2 linked regions of the Thermobifida halotolerans genome follow. The protein of the gene in region 1 interacts with the protein of each later gene in a pairwise test. Links are inferred from orthologs where the notes say so. Each region holds a gene or a part of one and is shown on either strand. Other genes may lie near its edges.

Region 1 (6,006 bases):
TTGGGCGTCAAGTCCATCGAGGCCTCACCGCGTCCGGTCCCGCCTCCGGCACGTTCCACCCTGAAGTGCAGGAACTCTTCCGCTGGACCATTGTCAAACCAGTTCGTCACCCGCTTGGGGACGATCTTGCCCAGATCGGGGTCGTAGGAGAGGACCTCGACGTCCATCTTCTGGCTGACGATTTTCCCGATCTTCTCCTGCGTACCATCGGCCAGCGTCACCCGGGTATCCCAGGAAGCGCAGCCGAACATGACGCCGACCTTCTCACGGAGCTGGTTGATGAAGATCGCGGTGGTCTTCGTCTGGCTGAGCGCACCGGCGATCTTGCGCAGGGCCTGGGACATCAGGCGGGCCTGGAGGCCGACGTGGCTGTCGCCCATCTCGCCCTCGATCTCGGCGCGCGGCACGAGCGCGGCCACCGAGTCGATGACGATGATGGAGATCGCGCCGGAGCGGACCAGCATGTCGACGATCTCCAGCGCCTGCTCGCCGGTGTCGGGCTGGGACAGCAGCAGGTCGTCGGTGTTGACGCCGATCTTGCGGGCGTAGGAGGGGTCGAGCGCGTGCTCGGCGTCGACGAAGGCGGCGATTCCCCCGGCCCGCTGCGCGTTGGCCACGGCGTGCAGTGCGACCGTGGTGTTGTGCGACAGGATGCCGTTGGCCAGGAAACTGTGGGTGCGCGGCACCATGAGGTCGAAGGTGGGCTGGCGCCCGGCGTCCTCGACGGCGGTGATCGGCTCGTAGCTGTAACGTGCGGCGGCGAGCTGTCTGAGGTGGGTGAGGAGCGCCTCGGCGGCCGCGGAGACCTCGTGCGGGCGGTTCTCGGCCCAGCGGATGATCTGGAACAGCCGGTCGCGGCTGCATGACAGGCCGGTGTCGCCGAACAGGTCTCCGGCGATCTCGTCGAAGTCGCGGTCGCCGCCGACGGTGTCGCGCAGCGCGCGGACCAGTCCGGTGATGTTCGGGATGTCCTCGACGCGCGGGCCGCCGACCGAGAGCCGGAAGTTCTTCTCGACCTGGGCCTTCCGGCGTGCGGAGCGGAAGCCGATCTCGTTGAGGAACCGGTGCGCCGCCGAGGGATTGACGATGACGCTCCAGTGGTTCCGTTCGTAGGTCTGGTTGTACTCGCGGTAGAGGGCGGCGGGGATGCCCAGTCCGTAGAGCAGTTGCTGGACGTCGCGGGCCAACTGCTCCGAGGCGGTCCCCAGGCCGATGGAGGAGGAGTCGTCGATCCAGCCGTCGCCCTCGTAGAGGGCGGACAGGAACGCGCGCTGCATCTTGTCGCCCGCGGTGCGCACGGCGTGCGGGACCCGCTTGGCGGCGGCGCCGACGTAGTCGAGGCCGTAGCGTTCGGCGAGTCCGGCGCGGACCGCCTTGCCCGGGATGACGTACTCGACGCGGTTTCTGCCCTGGTAGGTCTTGACCTCAGCACCCAGGAGCCACTCGGCCAGGGCGGTGAACTCCGCGCCGACCTCGGGGTCGCCGTTGGTGAAGCGGATGGAGGTCTGCGAGCCGAGGCTGCCCTCGGCGGTGAGGTAGCCGAGGAAGACCGCTTCGTCCTCGCTGAGGCCGCCGCCGCTGGCGGCCTGCACCGCGCCGAATCCGGCGGAGACGAGCACGTCGCCCTCGCGGAGCTCCCCGGCCTCGCGCCAGACGATGTGGCCGTCGTCGTTCATGACGCGCAGCGGGTGGTTGTGGGTGACCGTGACCTGGCGTCCGGAGGAGACGGTGACGCGCAGCACCGGCTTGCGCCCGTTGTGGGTGAGCGCGGCGACCTGCTCCAGTTCACCCCTCTCGTTGACGACCCGGATGCCGCTGTCGCGCACGTCGGTGACGCGGCTGGTGCAGGAGACCGGCAGCCCGGCCCGTTCGAAGATCTCGGCGACGGTCTCAAGACCGCGGTCGGTCCAGACGTAGGTGTCGGCGGTGAGGCACTTCCCTGACGACTCCGGACCGTAGATCTCCACGATCCGGCCGCGCGGGATGCCGCCGATTCCCAAAGCCACGTCCAGGGAGATGGACCCGCTGGGGATCGACTCGATGGGCGGGCGGTTGTCGTCGCCGAGGCGCATGATGGTGCCCTTGCCGAACTGGCGCTCGATCTGCGCGAGTGCGGTCTCAAGAGCCTTGTCTCGATCAGCAGCTGCCACGGGAAACCCCTGTTGGGTCGGTGCCTTCTTCTTCATGGTGAGGGTGACACTATGTCGCGGCAGTGACATCCGGCGACGTGTTCTCCCCCGCTGTGGACAACCTCCGGGCCGTCCCCTCCCCGGGCGGTCGCGGCTGTCCTCCCGGAGCGGCAGCACCGCTCCAGAACCACTCCAGGCTCGGGTACCCCACCATCCTACCCGAACCTCTGTTCGATTGCGTGTTCCGTTCGGGTTCGGCCCGGGGTCAGTGGACGTTGGCGGGCAGGTCGAAGGTCCGGCACACGGCGCGCCACACCTCCTTGGCGTCGACGCCGTCGTCGAGGGCCTGACGGACGGTTCGGGAGCCGAGTTCCTCGATGACGTAGTCGCGCGCCAGGCTCTCGGCGTAGGTCTCGCCGAACTGCTCGCCCATGCGCTGCCAGAAGTGGGAGAGTCTCATCTCTCCTCCAGTATCGGTCCCCGCCGAATCCGCTACCACTCGGGAGCGGGACGGGGCATGCTGACGGGATGGAATTCACGATACGGCCGATGGAACCGGAAGATCGGCGGCGGCTGGTCGAGGTGAGTCTGGCCGCCGACCGGCTGTTCGAATCGGTGGGACTGCGGCTGCCGCCCGACGATCCGACGCTGATGCTGGAGCACTGCTCGCCCGTGCTGGTGGCGGGACGCCCCCCGGTGGGACTGGCGGCGCTGACCGTGCTGGACGGCGACGCCCACCTGGAGCAGATCGCGGTCCGTCCCGACCACGGGCGGCGCGGGATCGGGACCGCCCTGCTGGAGGCGGCCTGCGCGGAGGCGCGGCGGCTGGGCCACCGGCGCATCACGTTGACCACCTTCCGGGACCTGCCCTGGAACGCGCCCTGGTATGCGCGGCACGGCTTCGCGGAGCTTCCCGAGGCGGAGTGGGGGCCGCAACTGGCCGAGCAGTGGCGGTCGGAGGCAAAGACCGGGATCGCGGTGGTGCCCCGGGTGGTGATGCGGCGGGACCTCCGCTGAGCGGGGCCTCGTGTCGCGGTCCGGGCGGTGGGAGCGGTCGGCGGCGTCGGTAGTCTGGAAGCGGACGGTGACGTGTCCGCCTCCTCGGCTCTGTGGTGGTCAGTGGCGGCAGGCGCGTCGGATGCCGAGATTTCCGGTGGGAGAACTGGCGATGAGACACGACGACGCCGTACGGCCGGGTTCCGGCCGTCCTCTTGGCCCGAGCCCTCTGCGGTTCACGGCATAATCGCAGCATGCGCCTTTCCGCCCGGGTTGATTACGCGCTGCGTGCCGCGGCCGAGCTCGCGGCCGCCAGTGGGGGTCCCGTCACGGCCGAGCAGCTCGCGCGTGCCCAAGCCATACCCGGAAAATTCCTGGAGAACATCCTGACCCAGCTGCGGCGCGCCGGTCTGGTGCGCAGCCAGCGGGGTCCTGTCGGCGGGTACTGGCTGGCGCGTCCGGCCGCGGAGATCTCGCTGGCCGACATCATTCGCGCGGTGGACGGGCCGTTGGCGAACGTGCGGGGTGAGCGCCCCGAGCATGTCGACTACGGCGGCGCCGCGCGCAGTCTGCAGCAGGTGTGGATCGCGTTGCGGGCCAGTGAGCGGGCCATCCTGGAGTCGGTGACCCTGGAGCACGTGTCCACGTCGACGCTTCCGGACTCGGTCCGCTCGTTGGCGGAGAACCCCGAGGCGTGGATGAGCTGACCCGTCCCGCGAACACACGGCGCGGCCCCCGCAGAGCGGGGGCCGCGGTTGTTTCGGCGGGTGCGCTGCCTCAGCGCATCGCCTCGAACATCCAGTGCTGCTGTTCGAGGTCCTGGGCTGCCGCGATGAGGAGGTCCTGGGTGACGGGGTCGGCGTCCTCGGTGGCCCTGATGTGCTCGCGGAAGCGGTCGACCGCGCCGCTGAGCGCTTCGACGGCGAGCGCGATGACCTTGTCGTCATGGAGGTAGCCGGGGTCGGGTTGGGGGAGGCGGGTGTCCTCGGCGACCCTGCGGGAGCGTCCGTCCGGGTTGACTCCGATGGCGATGGCGCGTTCGGCGAGGATGTCGGTGTGGTTGCGGGCGGCCTCGACGAGTTCGTCGAGCTGCAGGTGGATGGAGCGGAAGTTGCGGCCGATGACGTTCCAGTGCGTCTGCTTGCCCAGCAGCGACAGGTCGATCAGGTCGACGATCGCGGCCTGGAGCGCCTGGCCGGTGACCTTGCGGGCGTCTTCGCTGAGCGCTCCGTGGATCTTCGCCATGGTTGATCCCCCTTGTCTGTCGTGGGACGGCTGGGGGTCCACTGCCCGGAGGCGTCGCGGGAAAACCCGGTGGGCGCGCCTGGGTGACGGGATCGTGCCTGGTGGGGGGTGACGCGAACGGGCCGGCCGCGGTGTGCGGCCGACCCGTTCTTTCCGTGTGGGCGTGTGCTACACGCCCACCATGTCGACAACCTCTGGAACGCGATCGGGGATGGGGTCGATGCCGAGACGGTCGGGGCTGGGAGTGGATCCGGCGGGGACCGATCCGCTGAGCGCCGCCTCCTGGAGTTCGGCGAGCGCCAACTGGTCGGAGACCTCTCGAAGAACTTGGGAGAGGGGAACCCCCAGCGCGCCGCAGATCGAGGCGAGCAGTTCGGAGGAAGCCTCCTTCTGTCCGCGTTCGACCTCTGACAGATAACCCAACGACACCCGGGCATCGGCCGACACCTCGCGGAGAGTGCGGCCCTGCCGCTGCCGAAGCTGCCGTAGCACGTCACCAAGCAGGTGACGAAGCAGGACCATCATTCGCGCTCCCTCCTACCGGTAGCGACCTTCATAAAAACACCGTACCTGCCCGAAGCCCGATCGTCGCACCTCATAGCTTCCTTGTTCGCTGGAGGGATAACACGATCTTGGTGAGGTTTTGTTCCCCGAGATCGACGGCTTGAACGGGTTGGCGGCCGTTAATTCACGGTGGTTTGTGACACGTCGTCCAGCAGGAGGGTGAGCGCCGCCGTGACGGTCTGGTCCCGGATGGCCGCACGGTCCCCGTGGAGTTGGAGTTTTCGCAGGTTGCAGCGGTTGTCGGGAAGGGCTGTGGCGGCGTAGACGGTGCCGACGGGCTGCCCGTCCTGGGGGTCGGGTCCGGCGACGCCGGTGACGGCGAGGCCGAATGTGGCCGTGAACACCCGGCGCGCGCCCCGGGCCATGGCCTCGGCGACGTCGGGGTGGACGGCCCCGTGTTCGGCCAGGAGGGTGGCCGAAACTCCGAGCAGGCTGGTTTTGGTGTCGGTGGCGTAGACGACGGCTCCGCCGCGGAAGACGGCGGAGGCTCCGGGGACCGCGGTGAGGGTGGCGCCGATCATTCCGCCGGTGAGCGACTCGGCGACGGCGAGGGTGTGGCCGTGGTGGGCGAGCAGGGTCTGGAGGCGGGCGGCGAGGTGGGGCGCGTGGTCGGGCATCGGGTTCAGCCCTCCCCGGAGCCGTCGGGGTGTCCGGCGCGGGCCTGTCTGCGCAGTCGCAGGGCCTTGGCGACGTAGTCGGCGCCGGTCCACAGGGTGACCGCCACCGCGGCGGCCATGACGGCGTGTGCGGGGTACTGGAGGTACCACTGGTCGGGCAGGGGGAACAGGTAGACGCTGATCGCGACGATCTGGAGTACCGTCTTGAGTTTCCCGCCGCGGCTGGCCGGGATGACTCCGTGTCTGATCACGGCGAACCGCAGTGCGGTGATGCCCCATTCGCGGGCGAGGATGACGATGGTGACCCACCACCACAGGTCGCCGGTCCAGGACAGGAGCACGAGCGCGGCTCCGGTGAGGGCCTTGTCGGCGATGGGGTCGGCGACCTTGCCGAAGTTGGTGACCAGGTTGCGGCGGCGGGCCAGTTCGCCGTCGACGCGGTCGGTGATCGCGGC
Region 2 (6,562 bases), 3.1 Mb from region 1 along the record:
CTGTCCGGCCTTGACGGCCTTGGCCGCGACGCCGAGGGCGGCGTGCAGCACTCCGCCGGTGGAGACACCGGCGAAGATCCCCTCCTGGTCGAGCAGTTCCCGGGTGCGGCGCAGCGCCGCGTCGGAGGGGACGGAGAAACGGGTGCTGAGGACCTTCTCGTCGTACAGCTCGGGGACGAAGCCCTCGTCGAGGTTGCGCAGACCGTAGACGAGTTCACCGTAGCGGGGCTCGGCGGCCACGATCTGGATGTCCGGCCTCTGTTCACGCAGGTAGCGGCCGACGCCCATGAGGGTGCCGGTCGTGCCCAGCCCGGCGACGAAGTGGGTGATCTCCGGCAGGTCGGCCAGGAGTTCGGGCCCGGTCGTCTCGTAGTGGGCCTGGGCGTTGGCCGGGTTGCCGTACTGGTAGAGCATCACCCAGTCGGGGTGCTCGGCGGCCATGCGCTTGGCGACGCGGACCGCCTCGTTCGACCCGCCTTCGGCCGGTGAGTAGTGGATCTCGGCGCCCCACATGGCGAGGAGCTGGCTGCGTTCGGCCGAGGTGTTCTCGGGCATGACGCAGACCATCCGGTAACCGCGCAGCCTGGCGACCATCGCCAGGGAGATCCCGGTGTTGCCGGAGGTCGGCTCCAGGATGGTGCATCCCGGGGTGAGCAGGCCCTCCTTCTCGGCCTGCTCGATCATGAAGAACGCCGTCCGGTCCTTGATGGACCCGGTCGGGTTGCGGTCCTCCAGTTTGGCCCAGAGCCGGACCTCGGGCGAGGGCGACAGGTTCGGCAGTCCCACCAGCGGGGTGCGGCCGAGTGAGTCGAGCAGGGAGTCGAACCTCATGGCGGTCAGCGCATGCCACCGGCGACGGCCGGCAGGACCGTGACCGTGTCGCCGTCGGAGACGGGGGTGTCGAGGCCGCCGAGGAAGCGGACGTCCTCGTCGTTGAGGTAGACGTTGATGAAGCGGCGCAGCCGTCCGTCCTCGACGAGCCGCTCACCGATGCCCGGGTGGTTCTTGTCCAGGTTGGTGATGAGCTCGGCGAGAGTGGCGCCTTCGCCGTCGACCGCTTTGGCTCCACCGGTGAGGTTGCGCAGGATGGTCGGGATGCGGACCTCGATCGCCATGGATGTGTCTCCGTTAGAAGTCTGTGGGTGCTGACGGCGGAGGCGCGGCGCTCCGCCGGATAGGTTCAACATGCGTGGCGCACGGGTGATTCCGAACGCGCGGTTTTTCTCAGCCCGCGTCGACGATCTCGACCGGCTCCTCGGTGACGGCCCCGTCGACGATCCGGTAGGAGCGGAACTCGACGGTGTCGGGATCCCTGGTGGAGACGAGGACGTAGTGGGCGTTCGGCTCGGAAGCGTAGCTGACGTCGGTCCGCGACGGGTACGCCTCGGTGGCGGTGTGGGAGTGGTAGATGACGACGGGCTCCTCGTCCCGGTCGTCCATCTCGCGCCACACCCTGAGCTGTTCGAGCGAGTCGAAGCGGTAGAACGTGGGCGAACGTTCGGCGTTGATCATCTCGACGAAGCGTTCGGGCCGGTCGCTGCCCTCGGGCCCGGCCACGATGCCGCACGCCTCGTCGGGGTGGTCCCGGCGGGCGTGGGCGACGATCTTGTCGTAGATCGAGCGATCAATCCTCAGCATGACTCTCAGACTAGCCGAGTCGGAATCCCTACCCACCCACTAGGTATGACTTGGTGTGCCCTGGCCGCGGGGGCTCCGCGGCCGCGGACCCGCCCGGTGCGCCGGGGGTCGGGCCGGTCGCCGGCCCGGCGGCGCCCCGGCGTGTCACTCCCGGTGCTGCCAGACCGCCTGGACCAGGGTCTCCTGGAGGTGGGTCAGCCACTCGTAGATGTGCGCCGCGGCGGCCAGCGAGTCGTCCCGTGAGGCGGCGGCGCGCATCGCGTAGACGTCCTCCTCGGTCTCGACGCCCATGCGGGTGCCGAGGGAGAGTCGTACGTCGGTGAGGAGCTTGAGCCACGTCTGGGCGTCGTCCGCGTCCAGCGTGACCGCACCGCCCTCGGCGGGGATCGCGGCGACCACCCGTTGGGCGTTCTCGCGCTTGTGCCGACGCAGTCCGTTCTCGGTGTAGCGCCGGAAGTCTCCCGCCGAGGCGGGGTCGTCGGTGTAGGCGTCGGGGAGGAGCCGGGACAGCACCGGGTCCTTGGGCCTGGCCGCGGACTCGCTGATGCCGACGAGGGCGGCGAGTCCGTCCTGCTGTTCGGGCTCCTCGACGATGCGCAGGACCAGTTCGGCCATGGAGCGCAGCAGTCTGGCCTCGTCGCGGTCGATCTCGATGCGCGCACCGCCGTGCGGCGCGGCGTGGAATCCGGTGGTCATGGTCGGCTGGCCTCTGCTGTCGGGTACACGTCCTCGTCCGCGTTCACTTGTCCTGTTGCAGGGTCGCCCACAGCCCGTACTCGTGCAGGGTCGCGACGTGGCGCTCCATCTCCTCGCGGGTGCCGCTGGAGACGACCGCCCTGCCCTGGTAGTGGACGTCCTCCATGAGCTTGTGGGCCTTGGCCCGGGAGTATCCGAAGACCGTCTGGAAGACGTAGGTGACATAGCTCATCAGGTTGACTGGGTCGTTCCAGACGATCGTGACCCATGGCACGTCCGGCCGGTGGTGCTCCTCGATCCGCGGCTCGTCGAGTTCGACCGGCGTGGCGGTCATGGTTCCATCACCTTCTTCGCTGTTCTGACTCCGGGGCGGGGCCGACGGCGTGTCCTGCCGCTCACTGTCCATTCTGGGAAGCCCCACCCGCGCGTGTCGAAACACCGGACCGATTTTCTTCCTCAGAGACACAAACTAGGGTTGGGGCCATGACCGAACGCTGGAGCAGTGCGCTTCTCACCGACCACTACGAGTTGACCATGGTGCAGGCCGCCCTGCGCAGCGGCGCGGCACACCGGCGGACGGTCTTCGAGATGTTCGCCCGCCGACTGCCGGAGACGCGCCGCTACGGTGTCGTCGCCGGGACCGGACGGTTTCTGGACGCGCTGGAGCACTTCCGCTTCGACTCCGGGACTCTGGACTTCCTCGCCCAGAACGGCGTCGTGGACGACCTTACCCTCTCCTTCCTCGCCGACTACCGGTTTTCCGGTGATATCTGGGGTTACGCCGAAGGCGACTGCTTCTTCCCCGGCTCGCCCATCCTGGTGGTGGAGGGCTCCTTCGCCGAGTGCGTGGTGCTGGAGACCCTGGCGCTGTCGGTCTACAACCACGACTGCGCGATCGCCTCCGCGGCGTCGCGGATGGTGCGCGCCGCCCACGGACGCCCGCTGATCGAGATGGGGTCGCGGCGCACCCACGAGGAGGCCGCGGTGGCGTCGGCCCGCGCCGCATACCTCGCCGGATTCGCCGCCACCTCCAACCTCGAGGCCGGGCGCCGCCACGGGATTCCCACCACGGGCACCAGCGCGCACTCCTTCACCCTGCTGCACGACAACGAGCGCAGCGCGTTCGCCGCACAGCTGGCGTCGCTGGGCGAGGGGACCACACTGCTGGTGGACACCTACGACGTGATGCGCGCCGTGGGCACCGCCGTGGAGCTGGCCGGGCCGGAGCTGGGCGCGGTGCGGCTGGACTCGGGGGACCTGGAGGAGCTGGCGGTACAGGTGCGCCGGTTCCTGGACGAGAAGGGCGCCACCGGGACCCGCATCATCGTCACCGGCGATCTCGACGAGCACTCCATCCAGGCGCTGGCGATCGCCCCGGTGGACGGCTACGGGGTGGGCACCGCGCTGGTCACCGGTTCCGGCGCGCCGACCGCGTCGCTGGTGTACAAGCTGGTGGCGCGGGCGCTGGGCGACGGTCCGGAGGGCCCGTTGTCGCCGGTGGCCAAGCGTTCGGTGGGTAAGCCCAGCAAGGGAGGCCGCAAGTGGGCGGCACGGCGGTTGGACGACCGCGGAACGGCCGTGTCCGAGCGTGTCTTCGCCCACGAGCCGGAGCTGACGCGGTGGGAGCGGCCGCTGCTGGTTCCGCTGGTCCGCAAGGGCGAGATCGTGGGGCGGGAGCCGCTGGAGGCGGCCCGGGAGCGACACGTCCGCGCGGTCGCCGAACTCCCGGTGACCGCGCACCAGATGTCCCGGGGCGAGCCCGCGATCCCCACCGTCTTCGAGCAGCGGGCATCGCTGTGACCCGCGCGGTCGGGGCGGACGGTCCGGTCCGACGCAGGCGAAGGAAGGTTGCGACATGAAGAAGGCACTGATCGTCGTCGACGTGCAGAACGACTTCTGCGAGGGCGGGAGCCTGGCGGTGTCCGGCGGCGCCGACGTGGCCTCCGCCATCTCCGGGTACCTGGCGTCCCACGGGGGCGACTACGACCACGTCGTGGCCACCCGCGACCGCCACGTGGACCCGGGGCCGCACTTCTCCGACACCCCCGACTTCGTGGACTCCTGGCCGCCGCACTGCGTGGTGGGCACTCCCGGAGCGGAGTTCCACCCGAACCTGACGACCGGGCCGGTCGAGGCGGTCTTCGACAAGGGCGCCTACGAGGCCGCCTACAGCGGGTTCGAGGGGGCGACCGAGGGCGGTGTGCCCCTGGCCGACTGGCTGCGCGAGCACGGCGTCACCGACGTGGACGTGGTGGGCATCGCCACCGACCACTGCGTGCGGGCCACCGCCCTGGACGCGGCCCGCGCCGGGTTCGGGGTGCGGGTGCTGCTGGGGATGACCGCCGGGGTGTCCCGCCCGACGGTGGACAGGGCGCTGACGGAACTGGACCGAGCCGACGTGGTCCTGGAGGGCGAGCCGGTGGTGGCCTGACGGTGGAACGCCGCGAGGGGGCCTCCCGGTCGGGAGGCCCCCTCGCGGCCGGGGCGGCCGCGGGTCAGTCGATGCCGACGGCGGCGCGCACCCGGGACAGGACGCGGCGGGCGCGCTCGCGGGCGTGGCGGGCGCCCTCGGCGAGGATGTCGTCGAGTTCGCTGTCGGGGGCCATGAGCTGCTCGTAGCGCTCCCGCTTGGGGGCGACCTCGGTGTTGATGGCCTCGAACAGTTCGTTCTTCAGCTCACCCCAGCCCATGCCGCCCGCCTCCAGGCGCTTGCGGGTCTCGGAGACCCGCTCGGCGTCGGCGAAGTGGGTGAGGAGTTGGAAGACGACGGAGGAGTCGGGGTCCTTGGGGTCCTCGACCGGGGTGCTGTCGGTGGGGATGCGCCGGACCAGCTTCTTCAGCTTGTTCTCGGGCAGGAACAGCGGGATGTGGTTGTCGTAGGACTTGCTCATCTTGCGCCCGTCGACGCCCGGGAGCACGCTGGCGTCGCCGTCGGGGAAGACCCCCTGCGGGATGCGGAAGGTGTAGCCGTCGCCGAACAGGTGGTTGAAGGAACCGGCGATGTCGGCGGCGTACTCCACGTGCTGGGCCTGGTCGCGGCCGACCGGGACCAGGTCGGTCTCCATGATGAGGATGTCGACGGCCATGAGGATGGGGTAGTTGAACAGCCCCATGTTGACCCCGGCGTCCAGGTCGGCGAGTCCGGCGGCGGCGTTGCGGTCGCGCGCGGCCTTGTAGGCGTGGGCGCGGTTCATCAGGCCCTTGCCGGTGACGCAGGACAGGATCCAGGTCAGCTCGAACGTCTCGGGGATGTCGGACTGGCGGTAGACGACGGTGCGTTCGGGGTCGAGCCCGCAGGCCAGCCAGGTGGCGGCGACCGACCTGATGTTGTGCCGCAGCACCTCGGGGTCGCGGACCGTGGTGAGCGCGTGGTAGTCGGCGATGAAGTAGTACGCGTCGTACTCGCGCGCGGCCTCCAGGGCGGGTTTGAGCGCGCCGAGGTAGTTGCCCAGGTGGGGTTCACCGGTGGGTTTGACACCTGTGAGATAGGTCTTGGTCGCTGCCATGGGAAAAGCTTATCGGCGCGTCCGGTCGGTCAGCCCTTCTCGTCCTCGGCGCCGGCGAACTCGCCGTCGGCGAGGATCGCGTCGAGTTCGGTGATGCCGTACTCGTCCACGACGAGGATCTGCGACTCGGGCAGCAGCCAGGTCCGCTGCTCGTAGACTCCCGGTTCGCCGGTTCCCCAGGCGGCGCAGGAGATTCCGTACTCCCGGCGGAGCGCCTGGCGGTCGCCGACCGGGGCGAGTTCGGAGACGTTCGGCCGGTGGTGGTCGGCGGGGACGGAAGCGGGGGCGGCTGCCGGAGGACACATCCCGAGGCCGCTTCTCGGAACGTATGCTCCCCACTCGGGTTCCTCGGTGATCGGCTCCCACCCCTCCCCTCCGTACCGGATGCCTCCGGGGCCGAAGATCTTGACGTGCACGCAGTGGATCTCCTCCCCTCCGCCCCAGTACGTCTGCCGGTCCCAGTCGGCGCATCCGGGCTGTCCGGGCGGGTGGGCGAGCATCCAGTCATCGGTGACCGATCCCTGGTCGGGGTCTGATCCGTTGCTGAACTCCACGTCCTCGAACGTCGTGACGGTCCAGTCGGCGGGAAACGTCAGTGTCAGGTTCCGGAACCGGACCCGCTGCCCCTCCGGTTCGGCCGACGCCGACGCGGCGGGCGCCGGTTCCGCCGGAGCGGCCTCGGAAGATGCCGCCTCGGTCGGGTCCGGCTCCGCGTCGGGGGA

Evidence for each region. Proteins that work in one complex are often made in the same cells at the same time.
Region 2: the proteins of NI17_RS01085 (region 1) and clpS interact in binary tests that used the Escherichia coli proteins (3 or more experiments, as listed by UniProt). The link is inferred for Thermobifida halotolerans from one-to-one orthologs.

The regions. Positions count from the first base shown.
Region 1 is NZ_CP063196.1:253,048-259,053, reverse strand. What follows is about bases 2,637-5,550. They hold NI17_RS01085 (Dps family protein), read right to left. Parts: upstream 4,371-5,550; coding sequence 3,903-4,370; downstream 2,637-3,902. Other genes in these bases: NI17_RS01075 (CinA family protein), read right to left, coding at 5,054-5,550; NI17_RS01080 (helix-turn-helix domain-containing protein), read right to left, coding at 4,539-4,895; NI17_RS01090 (RrF2 family transcriptional regulator), read left to right, coding at 3,380-3,832; NI17_RS01095 (GNAT family N-acetyltransferase), read left to right, coding at 2,679-3,146. In the rest of the region: NI17_RS01100 (DUF3046 domain-containing protein), read right to left, coding at 2,395-2,589; more of NI17_RS01075, read right to left, coding at 5,551-5,551; pgsA (CDP-diacylglycerol--glycerol-3-phosphate 3-phosphatidyltransferase), read right to left, coding at 5,557-6,006.
Region 2 is NZ_CP063196.1:3,317,621-3,324,182, forward strand. The notes cover bases 1,024-3,967. They hold clpS (ATP-dependent Clp protease adapter ClpS), read right to left. Parts: upstream 2,669-3,967; coding sequence 2,378-2,668; downstream 1,024-2,377. Other genes in these bases: NI17_RS14835 (MoaD/ThiS family protein), read right to left, coding at 1,024-1,115; NI17_RS14840 (M67 family metallopeptidase), read right to left, coding at 1,225-1,638; NI17_RS14845 (DUF2017 domain-containing protein), read right to left, coding at 1,783-2,334; NI17_RS14855 (nicotinate phosphoribosyltransferase), read left to right, coding at 2,818-3,967. Also shown: NI17_RS14830 (PLP-dependent cysteine synthase family protein), read right to left, coding at 1-831; more of NI17_RS14835, read right to left, coding at 837-1,023; more of NI17_RS14855, read left to right, coding at 3,968-4,134; NI17_RS14860 (isochorismatase family protein), read left to right, coding at 4,190-4,765; NI17_RS14865 (tryptophan--tRNA ligase), read right to left, coding at 4,830-5,840; NI17_RS14870 (hypothetical protein), read right to left, coding at 5,870-6,562. UniProt on the Escherichia coli protein: Involved in the modulation of the specificity of the ClpAP-mediated ATP-dependent protein degradation.